One region of the Weizmannia agrestimuris genome, then DNA from elsewhere that is predicted to be linked to it. Evidence: riboswitches for the same ligand, from Rfam matches in the RefSeq annotation. Region 1 holds a riboswitch; each other region holds the start of a gene.
The links. A riboswitch is a leader RNA that binds a small molecule or an ion and turns the genes downstream of it on or off. The one in region 1 is predicted to bind S-adenosylmethionine.
Positions count from the first base shown of each region.

Region 2: it holds a riboswitch for S-adenosylmethionine, as region 1 does, so the genes downstream of both, metK (methionine adenosyltransferase) here and NFR98_RS09315 (methionine ABC transporter ATP-binding protein) in region 1, are expected to answer to the same signal.
Region 3: it holds a riboswitch for S-adenosylmethionine, as region 1 does, so the genes downstream of both, NFR98_RS14355 (sulfite exporter TauE/SafE family protein) here and NFR98_RS09315 (methionine ABC transporter ATP-binding protein) in region 1, are expected to answer to the same signal.

Region 1 covers NZ_CALPDC010000020.1:33,269-37,489, reverse strand. Annotated here, with positions in the region: gene NFR98_RS09325 (MetQ/NlpA family ABC transporter substrate-binding protein) at 1-553, opposite strand, end outside; gene NFR98_RS09320 (methionine ABC transporter permease) at 614-1,276, opposite strand; gene NFR98_RS09315 (methionine ABC transporter ATP-binding protein) at 1,266-2,306, opposite strand; SAM riboswitch class I at 2,379-2,486, opposite strand; gene NFR98_RS09310 (ABC transporter ATP-binding protein) at 2,568-3,347, opposite strand; gene NFR98_RS09305 (hypothetical protein) at 3,407-3,979, opposite strand; gene NFR98_RS09300 (ParM/StbA family protein) at 3,991-4,221, opposite strand, start outside.
Region 2 covers NZ_CALPDC010000014.1:29,002-33,222, forward strand. Annotated here, with positions in the region: gene asnB (asparagine synthase (glutamine-hydrolyzing)) at 1-791, opposite strand, end outside; gene metK (methionine adenosyltransferase) at 1,022-2,233, opposite strand; SAM riboswitch class I at 2,379-2,527, opposite strand; gene pckA (phosphoenolpyruvate carboxykinase (ATP)) at 2,698-4,221, shown strand, end outside.
Region 3 covers NZ_CALPDC010000057.1:3,040-7,260, forward strand. Annotated here, with positions in the region: gene NFR98_RS14350 (amino acid permease) at 272-1,606, shown strand; SAM riboswitch class I at 2,018-2,125, shown strand; gene NFR98_RS14355 (sulfite exporter TauE/SafE family protein) at 2,215-3,171, shown strand; gene NFR98_RS14360 (purine/pyrimidine permease) at 4,047-4,221, shown strand, end outside.

The sequences.
Region 1 (4,221 bases):
GTGTTTGGGCGGCATCCACGGCAGTAATTTTCAAATGTTTCGGGTTTGAAGCGACATTTTCAAGCCCGCCTTTTCCTGTGAAACCTTTTTTCGTCGTAATCAAGCCGGCTTTTTGCAGCAAAAGCAAAGCCCTGCCGAGGTTTGTCGGATCTTTCGGAATCACAACTTGGTCGCCGTCTTTCACTTCACTGACCTTTTTATATTTTTTCGAGTAGATCCCCATCGGCCAAATATTGGTTGTGCCGATCGCCGATAGCTTCAAATTGCGTTGTTTGATAAAATCATCGAAATAAACAACCGTCTGGAATGCGTTAATATCAATTTCCCCGTCGTTTAGTGCGAGGTTCGGCTGTACATAGTCGTCAAAGCGGACAATCTTAATATTGATATTTTTCTTTTTCGCGAGTTTCTGGATTAAATTCCATGTCGGAACTTCAGAAGTGGTTGTCCCGACTTTGATTGTCTTTGTGCTTGTACTGCTCGAATTGTTTTTGGCCCCGCATCCTGCCAAAACCAGGATCAGTCCCAATAATAGAATCGCAAATTTTTTCATCGCTGCTAAGTCCCCCTGAATTGAATTTTTATAAAAAAGGTGTAACCCTTTTTTCCAATATTATTTTCTCCGGATTTTTTTGGAGAGAAAGTTGCCCAATGTCTGGACAAGCTGGGTGAAAATGATCAGCGTGATCACGGTAACGATCATGACGCCTGTCTGAAACTGGTTGTACCCGTACGTAATCGCCAAATCCCCGATCCCGCCGGCACCGACCGCACCTGCCATCGCGGAAGCCCCAATCAGCCCGATGGTGGCAATCGTCAAATTGAGTACCATGGATGCCTTTGCTTCCGGAAGCAAAAACCGCCAAATAATCTGCCAGTTCGTCGCACCCATTGACTGCGCAAGTTCGATTGTACCTTTGTCAACTTCAAGCAGTGAACTTTCAATGAGCCTCCCGATGTAAAAAGCAGTGTACAACACGAGCGGCACAATCGCTGCCGTTGTTCCGATCGCTGTCCCGACAACCCAGCGTGTAAACGGAATGATCGCGACAACGAGAATAATAAACGGGATCGACCGGAAAATATTGATAATCACATTTAAAATATTAAAAATCCATTTGTTTTCCCAAATGCCGTTTTCCCGGGTAATAACGAGAATGACGCCGACCGGAATGCCGATGATGATGGAAATGAGTAATGATACAGCCACCATGTACAGCGTCTGGCCCATTGCCGTGAAAAATTGCGGCCAAAACCATGACCAATCAAATGCCATTTTTCTCCACCTCCCGAATGATCGCTTCGTGATCGTTGATGTACTGAATGGCCCGCTTCATTTCTTCCGGGTCGCCTTTCAATTCGACAAGCAGGTTGCCAAAAGGGATTCCCTGAAGTTCGGTGATCATGCCATGAAGCACATTCAGGTCGATTGAAAAATGTTTTGCCGTATTGGATAAGAGCGGCATATTGGTGGAAGCGCCTTTAAACAGAATCCGGTAAATACCATGCGGATTGTCTTTGCTGCTTTCATCGATCAGTTTTTGCACCGATGGCGGAATCGAATCATTCAGCACAGTTTTCACAAAGCTTCTCGCAATTTGCGTTTTCGGTTCTGTGAAAAGGTCGATTACAGGGCCCTGCTCCACAATTTTTCCGCCGTCCAGCACCGCCACTTTATCACAAATATCACGAATGACATTCATTTCGTGGGTAATCATCAGGATCGTAATGCCCAGCTCGTCCCGGACTTTCCGCAAAAGGTCCAACACGGCTTCGGTCGTATTCGGGTCAAGGGCAGACGTTGCCTCGTCACAAAGCAAGATGTCCGGATCTGTCGCAAGGGCTCTTGCAATACCGACCCTTTGTTTCTGGCCGCCTGACAACTGGTCAGGGTAGTGATGCATTCTCTCTTCCAGCCCGACAAAAGACAATAATTCTGCCACTTTTGCCTTTATTTCTTCCTTCGGGCGATGTTCCAGCACAAGCGGCATGGCCACATTTTGAAAAATCGTCTTTGACTGAAGCAGATTGAACTGCTGGAAAATCATGCCGATTTTTTTTCGCTCTTGACGTAGCTTGGCAGGCGGCAGGCGCACAAGGTCGACCCCGTTAACGAGCACTTTCCCGGAAGTCGGCCGCTCGAGCAGATTGACGCACCGAATCAGTGTGCTTTTCCCGGCACCACTGTAACCAACCACCCCGAAGATTTCCCCTTTTTCAACACGCAGGTTGATGCCTTTTAACGCTTCAACCTTTTTGTCCTTCCCTTTTCCGTATACCTTATGAATATCTTCTAATACCAGCATGTTGAAAACTCCTTCTGTTCCTTTTGGCAAAAAAAAACCTTCTTTCATTCGAAAGAGGTTTGCCGGTCAAGTGACTTATCTCTCAGAATGAACCATTCTGCAGGAATTAGCACCTTTCAAAAAAGATTTGAAGGTTGCTGGACGTCATCGGGCCTGTCCCTCAGTCTCTCTGGATAAGTTATTCATTTGTTATATTTAAATATTAGTGGACGGCTCGGGATTTGTCAATTCATTATTTTACATTTTTTTGTTTTTCAATCGTCAGACAACTTGAAACAATGCCCGGTTTCCGCGCCACTCCACCTGAATTTCATGCTCAAAAAAGCGGGAAAGCACTTGTTTCTCAATCATCTCGGAAGTCCGGCCCTGCCGGAAAACTTCCCCGTTCCTGATCAGCAATGTTTTTTGGAAAGCGGGAGAAATTTCTTCCGGATGGTGCGTGACATATACAAGCGTCGGTCCGTTCTTATCTTTCGCCAGCTCTTCCACACTTTCTAGCAAAATTTCCCGGGCAAACAAATCCAGCCCGTTGCAAGGCTCGTCCAAAATTAAGATGCGCGGTTCCGCCATTAACGCGCGCGCAATTAAAAGCTTCTGCCGCTCTCCTTGCGAACAATGTTCATAAGCACGGCTAAAAAGGGAAGCACAATGTAATTGTTCCATCAAGCGCAGGGCTTTTTCTTCGTCTTGTGCATCCACCGCTTCATACAGCCCGATGGATGCATATTTGCCGCTGATAACCACATCGCTTGCAAGCTGGGTGCGCGGTATTCTCTCCTGGATGGAGGAGCTGACCCAGCCGATTGATTTCCGCAGTTCCGGCAGGCTTGTTTTTCCGAACGTTTTTCCGAGCACCTTGATGCTCCCCTTTGTTGGCCAAATATACCCATTGATCATATTAAGCAAAGTGGTTTTGCCGGAACCGTTTAAGCCGAGGATAGCCCAGTGCTCCCCTTTTTTGACCGTCCAGTGAATGTCCGAGAGCAGTTTTTTGCCGTCGCGCACAAGGCTCACATCGGCAACTTCGATTACATTTTCCATCTGTGCCATCCCCTTACATTTCGTACAAGTTTTAAACACAGGGGTTCACCCTGCGCTCTTTATTTATTCATGCTGGCGAGAAAATCGCCGAGCAGGTCTTCCGCATCTTCTTCTTTTTCCGGCGCTCCCGTTTCGGGCGGTGCCGGTTCGACGGCGGCAGTTCTCCAGTCGAATGCATCAAGATCATCCGATCCAGGCGGCTCACCACCGGATCGAACCGGTTTCGCGTCCGCTTCTTCGCTGGTTTGCGGCAATTCGTCTTCCTGTAAAAAAAGCGTCTCATCCATAGATACAGGTTGTTTCGACAGGGCCGCAAAGAGCGAAGTCGCCCGGAGTGGATCCTGAATCAGTTCGTAAACAATGCTGCCGAGCATCGCTTCCGAATGTTCATGCTTCAGCCAGTCATGTTGCACTTTTGTCAGTTTGCGCGGCAGCGGGATTGTAATGGTTTCTTTGTCCTTTACGAGCGACTGGTTGATGCCCTGTAAGACATATCCGGCTATTTTGGCGGAGAAGTTCCGTTTCTCTTTTTCTTTTAACTTTGACAGTTCTTTTAAAATATGATCGGGCGTATCCTGGGGGATCCGGAACGCAATCGTCTGGCCCCGCTTCATCCCGCTTTGTTTTTCCATATTTTTTCACCTTATTTGGATTCGACCGGTTTCTTTCCTTTGTCTTCCGGTTTATTGTTTTTCCTCACATAATCCGAAATTAATTTGTAGTAAGCATTGGCCATCATCCAGATGCTCTCTTTTTCATCTTCAAAGAAATCAATATTGTAGCCGTCAAGGCTGTTGTTCAGCGTTTTTAAGTAATCTTTCAGGACAACAGAACCGCCGCCGACAAAATAGCAAATCTCTGTTTGTGAGTTTTT
Region 2 (4,221 bases), on a different contig from region 1:
GACAGGAATGCGCCAACCGGTACATCGCTGCGCATATGGACTTTCACCGAATCAATCATTACGTCACGCACTTCTTGAATAAATTCGTCCTCGCTTTTATGAACCGGGTGGAAGGATGCTTTCCAATATCGTTTGATTTCCATCGGTTTGCCAATTTTTTTCACAAAATAATGGCCCGGTTCAAGTTTCCGGATGTCTTTTGTCATGGTGAAAGGTTCGGGCACAAATTGGTAGGTTAAATAATATTGGACAGCATCATAATTCAGTTCTGGTTTTTCCATGGCAAGCAAAATGCTTTTCTTTTCAGAACCGAAATACATTTTATCGCCGTCTTCATAATAGAAGAACGGTTTAATGCCGAACGGGTCACGCGCGCCGCAAAGCGTTTGTTCCTGCTTATCCCAGATCGCAAACCCGAACATCCCGCGCAGACGTCCGATTGCTTTTTCGCCGTAACGGCTGTACATGGCAAGAATGACTTCCGTATCCGAATTCGTTTCGAATGTCATCCCTTCTTTTAGCAGTTCTTCACGCAATTCCACATAGTTATAAATTTCGCCATTAAAAATAATCCAGTACCGTTCGTTTTCGTATGTTAAAGGCTGGTGCCCCGCCTCGATATCGATAATGCTCAGGCGCCTGAAACCGAACTGGATATGCTCGTCTTCATAAAAGCCTTCATCATCCGGGCCGCGGTGCTCAATCATATGATTCATCTGTTTAAACTGTTGCCTGTCTTCGTCTGATAATGTAACGGGATGGTCATGGACGCAGCCAATAAATCCGCACATGTAAAAAGTCACCTACTTCATTTCGATATACTCTATTGTAAATTTATTTCTTTAAAAAACAAATGCATTTCCGCCAAAATTTGACGGCCAAATTCTGCACATGTAATATAGTTTAGCATGTTTTCCGCCAGTTTGCAGGGTTTTTGTTAAAAATGAGGCAAACAGGATTCCTTATTCCCGCCGTTTTATGAAAAAGAGCGGCCTGTATACCAGGCGCGCTCTTTTTCATATTATTTTCCGATATGATTGCGGGCGAATTCGTTCAACGCCCCGGCTTTGTCCGTTTTTTCCCAAGGCACATCCAAATCATCGCGGCCGAAATGCCCGTACGCAGCGATCTGCCTGTAAATCGGACGGCGCAAGTCGAGCATTTTGATAATGCCGGCCGGGCGCAGGTCAAAATGAGCTTCGACCGCCTCGATCAGCACTTTTTCCGGCACTTTTCCGGTCCCAAACGTATCGATGGAAATAGAAACGGGCTTCGCCACCCCGATCGCATACGCAAGCTGTACCTCGCATTTTTCCGCAAGGCCTGCCGCAACAATATTTTTCGCAACATAGCGGGCGGCATAAGCAGCGGAACGGTCCACTTTCGTCGGGTCTTTCCCGGAAAATGCGCCGCCGCCGTGACGTGCATAGCCGCCGTACGTGTCGACAATGATTTTGCGGCCGGTCAGCCCCGCATCCCCTTGAGGGCCGCCGATAACAAAGCGGCCGGTCGGATTAATCAAATACTTTGTATCCGCATCGAGCAAGTGTGCCGGCACAACCGGTTCAATGACGTATTTTTTCATATCTTCCTGGATTTGTCCGGCGCTGATGTCAGGATCATGCTGCGTTGAAATGACAATCGTATCAATCCGGGCAGGCTGGTTGTTCTCGTCATATTCAACTGTCACCTGTGTCTTTGCATCCGGGCGCAAATACGGGATCACTTCTTGTTTGCGGAGTTCAGCAAGACGGCGGGCAAGCTTGTGGGCAAGCGAAATGGGAAGCGGCATCAGCTCTTCTGTCTCATTGCAGGCAAACCCGAACATCAGGCCCTGGTCGCCGGCTCCGATTGCCTCAATCTCTTCGTCGCTCATCCCGCCTTCGCGGGCTTCCAAAGCCTGGTTAACGCCGCGCGCAATATCTTCGGACTGTTCGTCAATCGATGTCAGCACCGCGCAGGTTTCCGCATCAAACCCGTATTTCGCGCGCGTATAGCCGATCTCTTTAATGGTCTTGCGCACCACTTTCGGAATATCCACATATGTATTGGTGGAAATTTCCCCCGTGACGAGCACAAGCCCTGTCGTGACGGAAGTTTCACAGGCAACGCGGGCATTCGGGTCTTTTTCTAAAATGGCATCCAAAATGGCATCGGAAATCTGGTCGCAAATTTTGTCCGGATGGCCTTCCGTCACCGATTCCGATGTGAACAAATGCCGTCCTTTTAACATCCGCTTTTCCTCCTTATATGGTTACATATTGGAAACGGTACTCATACCCTAAACTCGATTCATTTCATGTACAAAGCCAAAAATAAAAACCTTCCCCATTCATCATGAGTGGAAAGGTTTTGACTTCAATCAATCGCGCCTTTCACTCTTATCGTTCAAGGAAACATTCCTTGCTGCAGGTTAGCACCTTTGCCTGGAAGTCAAGCGGCAGCTGCGTTGCGAGCGCATTGCCTGTTCCAGAGGCGGGTTGCTGGGTTTCATCGGGCCCGTCCCTCCACCAGCTCGGGATAAGAGTATCCGTTCAAAGTAAAATCATACGCAATTTAGCAGGCGCTGTCAATGATTTTTTCGCCCTTCTCCCCTTTGTCCTCTGCATTTTTCCCGGAAAAAAGTATGTAATAAACGGATGAATATGTTATACTGATATCGTTTAAAGTGAAATAAGTTATTCAAAGGGGCGGTTTATGAAAATGGATCTGATTGGCGCTTCTGACGATTTAAAGTTTTTGTTGTCGGGGGAAAACGTACGCATGCAGCTTTCCGTGCCACAATTAATGGAAAAAATTATCGAACGGAAAGAAGCTGTACTGACAACGGAAGGGGCCATTTCTGCTGCAACAGGAAAATATACAGGAAGGTCACCGAAAGATAAATTTATTGTCGTCGACTCCGAATCAAAAGACCGTGTCGACTGGGGCAAAATCAACCAGCCGGTTTCTCCCGGCGTGTTCAACAGGCTTTATGAAAAAATGGTCCGGCATTTAAAAGGGAAAGACGAAATTTTTGTGTTTAAAGGTTTTGCGGGTGCCGATCCAAAAAGCCGCCTTCCGATCCAGACCGTGAATGAGTTCGCCTGGCATAATTTATTCGCGTATCAATTGTTTATCCGGCCGGATGCGGAGGAGCTCTATCAACACGATGCGCAATTTACGATTCTTTCCGCGCCGCTGTTTAAGGCAGACCCGGCGCTTGACGGCACGCATTCCGAAGCGTTCATCATGATTTCACTTGAACGCCGGATAATTTTGATCGGCGGGACGGAATATGCAGGCGAAATGAAAAAAAGCATTTTTTCCATCATGAATTACTTGCTGCCGCAAAAAGGCATCCTTCCCATGCACTGCTCCGCCAATACTGGGAAAAACGGCGATACGGCCCTGTTTTTCGGCTTGTCCGGGACCGGGAAAACGACGCTTTCCGCCGATCCGGAGCGCGCACTTATAGGGGACGATGAGCACGGCTGGTCCGACAGCGGTGTCTTCAATATTGAAGGCGGATGCTATGCAAAGTGCATCGGGCTTACGGAAGAAAAAGAACCACAAATTTACCAGGCGATCCGTTTTGGGACCGTACTTGAAAATGTGGTCGTAGATCCGGTGTCCCGCAAACCGCAATATGACAACAATGCACTGACGGAAAATACAAGGGCTGCTTACCCGATTGAAAACATCGGCAATATTGCCCGCTCCGGCATGGCCGGCCATCCGTCAACCATTATATTCCTGACGGCCGATGCATCCGGTGTCCTGCCGCCGATCAGCAGGCTGACAAAAGAGCAGGCCATGTACCATTTCTTAAGCGGTTACACTTCTAAACTGGCCGGTACCGAACGCGGCGTCACGCGCCCGGAAGCCGTGTTCTCCACTTGCTTCGGCGCGCCGTTCTTGCCGCTTGAGCCCGCCGTTTATGCGGAAATGCTCGGCGAGAAAGTTGACAGGCACAACGTCCAGGTATTTCTTGTCAATACCGGCTGGACAGGCGGCCCGTACGGAACCGGTTCCCGCATGAAATTAAGCGATACGCGGGCCATGGTCCGGGCTGCGATAAACGGCAAACTGAAAGATACCGAAACACGGCAGGATGATATTTTCGGGCTACACATCCCGGTTCATATTGAAGGGGTGTCAGATGACGTCCTTTATCCGGCAGATACATGGACGGACAAGCAGGCTTACCGTGAAAAAGCGTTCGAACTTGCAGCCCGGTTC
Region 3 (4,221 bases), on a different contig from region 1:
GAGCAAAAATTAAACAGAACGACATGCTAAATATGGATATTCAGCGCTTCGGCAACCATCCCGGGACACATATTAAACAGAACGGCGAGTTGCTACGATGAGTGGTGCCCCGTCGTTTTTTTACATTTTGCTTTGGTGAAATGCGGGTACATCTGTCATCCGGCGATTCCATTTTTTTGTATATCAATATTCCTTTTTTTCTGCTAAAATAGAATAAATGCTTTAGCACTGAAAAGCGTTTATCTAAAACAGAAAAGTGAGATTGATAGAAATGGAGAAAAACCAACATCATTTGCAAAAAGGCTTATCACCAAGGCATGTCCAGTTCATCGCATTGGCCGGGATGATCGGAACCGGCATTTTTAAAGGCAGCTCCGATACCGTCAGCCTTGCCGGCCCGAGTGTTGCCGTTTCTTACCTGATCGGCGGCGCACTTTTATTCATTGTCATGTCAGCACTTGGGGAAATGGCACTCGTCCACCCCGGCCTCAACGTCCAAAATCTGATCCACAAAGCGTTCGGCAGCCGGGTTTCTTTCATTATTGGCTGGCTGTACTGGATCAACTGGGTCATTGTTACAGTTGTGGAACTGCTTGCAGCCGGGAGCTTCCTGCAATTCTGGGTTCCCCAAGCGCCACTATGGCTACTCAGTTTGCTCTGTGCTGCTTTCGTGGTCGGCATCAATTTAATTGAAGTGAAGTACTACGGCGAATTTGAATTTTGGATTGCCGGCATTAAAATCATCACGTTGATCGTTTTTATCCTGCTTGGTGCTCTGATTTTATTCGGTTTATTCCCCGGGACATCTTCCACGGTGTCTAACTATACCGCGCACGGCGGTTTTTTCCCGAACGGGCTTCACGGTACGTTCAGCGCTTTTCTGATCGTTATGTTTTCATACGGCGGCGCGGAACTGATCGGTGTTACCGTTTCGGAAACAAAAGACAGCGAGAAAGTGTTGCCGCGTGTCATTAAACAGACCGTTGTCCGCGTCATGCTTTTTTATATTTTGCCAATCCTGGTCATTTGCGGCATTATCCCATGGAACCAGGTTTCTTCCGTGGAAAGCCCGTTTGTACAGGTATTCAGCCGCACAGGGATCCCCGCTGCCGCCCATGTGATGAATTTTGTGCTCTTGACGGCCGTTCTTTCTGCCGCCAATTCCGGCATTTATGCCACTTCGCGCACACTGTTTAACATGGCGCAGTCCGGAGAAGCGCCACGCGCCTTTTTAAAAATTTCCCGGAAAGGCGTCCCGCTGATCAGTATTTTGCTGACCTCGCTGTTTATTTTAGCCGGCGTGATTCTGGCCTATCTTACGCCGGATGAGGTCATCAGCTATTTGATGACCATTCCGGGATTTACCGTCGTCCTTGTTTGGATCGCCATCTGTGCAGCCGAACTGCGACTCCGGAAGTCGTATGCAAAATTGCCTTCCTTCCGTGTAAAAGGGTATCCTTTCATGGTCTGGATTGCGCTGCTTGCACTGGCAGGCATTTTCCTGTCCTTTTTGCTGGGCGGAGGCAACCCGATTGGAACAAGCGTCTGCCTCGCTATTTTAATCGTGCTCGTCGTCTTGTCACTGAGAATTAAAGCAAAGGAATAGGCTCCAGCCGGCTGTGTTGATAAAACCGGTTCCCTTAGGCAGGGAAAGGACAGAAATCAACTGTGCGATAAGCGGGCACAAACAAGCGGGGTTGATTAAACCGTTTTCTGGGCGGGAAGGGGGCAGGCACGGGTGTGCAGCTCGTACAAACTGCCAGAATGGGACGGCCTGCTAACCCGTTTGGACTCTTTTTCGTTTTGTGAAGCAAATGAAAGCGGCCATGATGCCCCGCCTGATCCTGATGACCTGCTTTTTAAAACCAATCCAGCGTAAAGAAAAAAACTCCCGACAGAGCGTGATCTGATGGGAAGTTTTTTTCTTTATCCCCCCATTCGTATAAATCCGATAAAAAAACTTGAAATAATTATATTGACTTCCATTTATTTTCTGATAAAATTTTAAACAACAAATAACTTATCAAGAGCGACGGAGGGATCTGGCCCTATGAAGTCCGGCAACCTGCAGCGAGCAGCAAGGTGCCAATTCCAGCAAAATGGGTACCATTTTGGAAGATAAGCGCTTATCCTTTACTCGCTGTCTTTCCGTAAAAATGGCGGAAAGATTTTTTATTTCTGCAAGGCCGGCCGTTTGAACCAGGATAGGCCCTGATGCGTATAATTCCTCTACATCAGGATGAATCAAATTTATGGATGAAGAAAGCGGGGAACATGAACATGCAAAAATTAATTGTCTTAGCACTTGTCGGCCTTGCCGCGCAATTGGTGGATGGATCTCTTGGAATGGGTTACGGGGTGACTTCAACCTCACTTTTGCTAGCTTTCGGGATTGCGCCGGCTGTCGCGTCAGCTTCTGTGCATTTGGCGGAAGTTTTTACAACGGCGGCTTCCGGAGTTTCACATATGAAATTTGGGAATGTCGATAAAGGGATCATTTGGAAACTGGTTGTACCTGGAGCTGTCGGCGCCTTTCTCGGGGCAACCGTGCTTAGCCATCTTCCTGCAAGCACATTAAAACCGTACATTTCTATTTTTCTGATCGCCCTTGGCCTCTATATTCTTACCCGGTTTCTGTTCAATACGCGCGGGGCGTCGAAAGTCAAAAAGCAAACCAGGTCAAACATATTTTTTATCCCACTTGGCTTTGTCGCAGGATTTTTTGATGCAACGGGGGGCGGCGGCTGGGGCCCTATCGCCACACCGGCTTTGCTGTCCAGAAATGACATCGAACCGCGGAAAGTGATCGGCTCGGTGGATACTAGTGAATTTGCTGTATCCTTGGCATCAAGCATCGGTTTCCTCTTATCCCTCGGCGCTATGCAAATTAACTGGATTTGGACGATCGCCCTCATGCTTGGCGGCCTGATCGCCGCGCCGATTGCAGCCTATCTGGTTAAAATCCTGCCGGCTCATTTGCTGGCTGTCATTGTCAGCGGCATGATTGTGTTCAGCAACGTGCAAACTTTATTAAAAATGGCGGGCGCCGGTAGCGGCTGGTACGGCGTTACCTATACAGCCATTGCGGCAATATGGGCCATCCTCATTTTCTATACAATCAGAAGACACAAACGGGCAGTTGCCAGCGCCAGCGTAAGCGTCACAGAATAAGGAATGTTTTCGGGCAAGGGATCCATTGCCCGGATTGTTTTTACCCAAACAAATTTTGGCAAAGAATGAACATAGACGCTTCTATTTGAAGGAACAGTGCCTTTTTTGCTCGCTTCCTTAATGTAGAGGCGCTCTATGTTAAGAAACAACGTCTTTTTACCGCGCTTCCTTTACGTAGACGACCTCTATGTTAAGAAACAACATCTTTTTACCGAACTTTCTTAACGTAGACGGCCTCTATGTTAAGGAACAATGTCTTTTTACCTCGCTTCCTTAATGTAGACGCACTCTATGTTAAGAAACAACGTCTTTTTTGCTTGCTTCCTTTACGTAGACGGGCTCTATGTTAAGAAACAGCACCTTTTTCGCTCGCTTCCTTTACGTAGACGGGCTCTATGTTAAGGAACAACGCCTTTTGACCTCGCTTCCTCAACATAGACGGCCTCTATGTTAAGGAACAACACCTTTTTTGCTCGATTCCTTAACATAACCGGCCATGTCGCTACCACACAGCACCAGCAAAAATTATCCATCATAACTTTTTTCGAGATAGCACGCCTAAGTGAAGGCAGCCGCAAACTCTTTTAGTGACAAGTTCATACAAAAAGCGTTCTGCATGAAGATCGATCAGAAATTTTTTGCGGATCCAAACATAGCTTAGCCCCTGCCACATATATATCATTTAAATAGAGGCAAAAAACATGGCTTAACCCGCGCCCCGTCCGGTTTGCAACCCCTGTTTATGCCGCTGTCCGCCATGCCCGCTATCCCTCCCCCGTCGGCGAAGTGTTTTATGTTTAAAATGTAAAACCTGTTTTGCTATAATTATATTTACTGGTATTTTCCATTTTTTGAACGGAAAGAACGGTGTGTCTATGAAAACATTGATTTCGTCGCTGCAGTGGATGGCATTTATGATCGCCGGGTCGATCGCGGCCCCGATTGCGATTGCGGATGCTTTCCATTTCAGTGCGGGTGAGACTGCCCTGTTTGTGCAGCGGACGCTTTTTGTGCTCGGGATCGGCGGACTTTTGCAAGGCATTTTCGGCC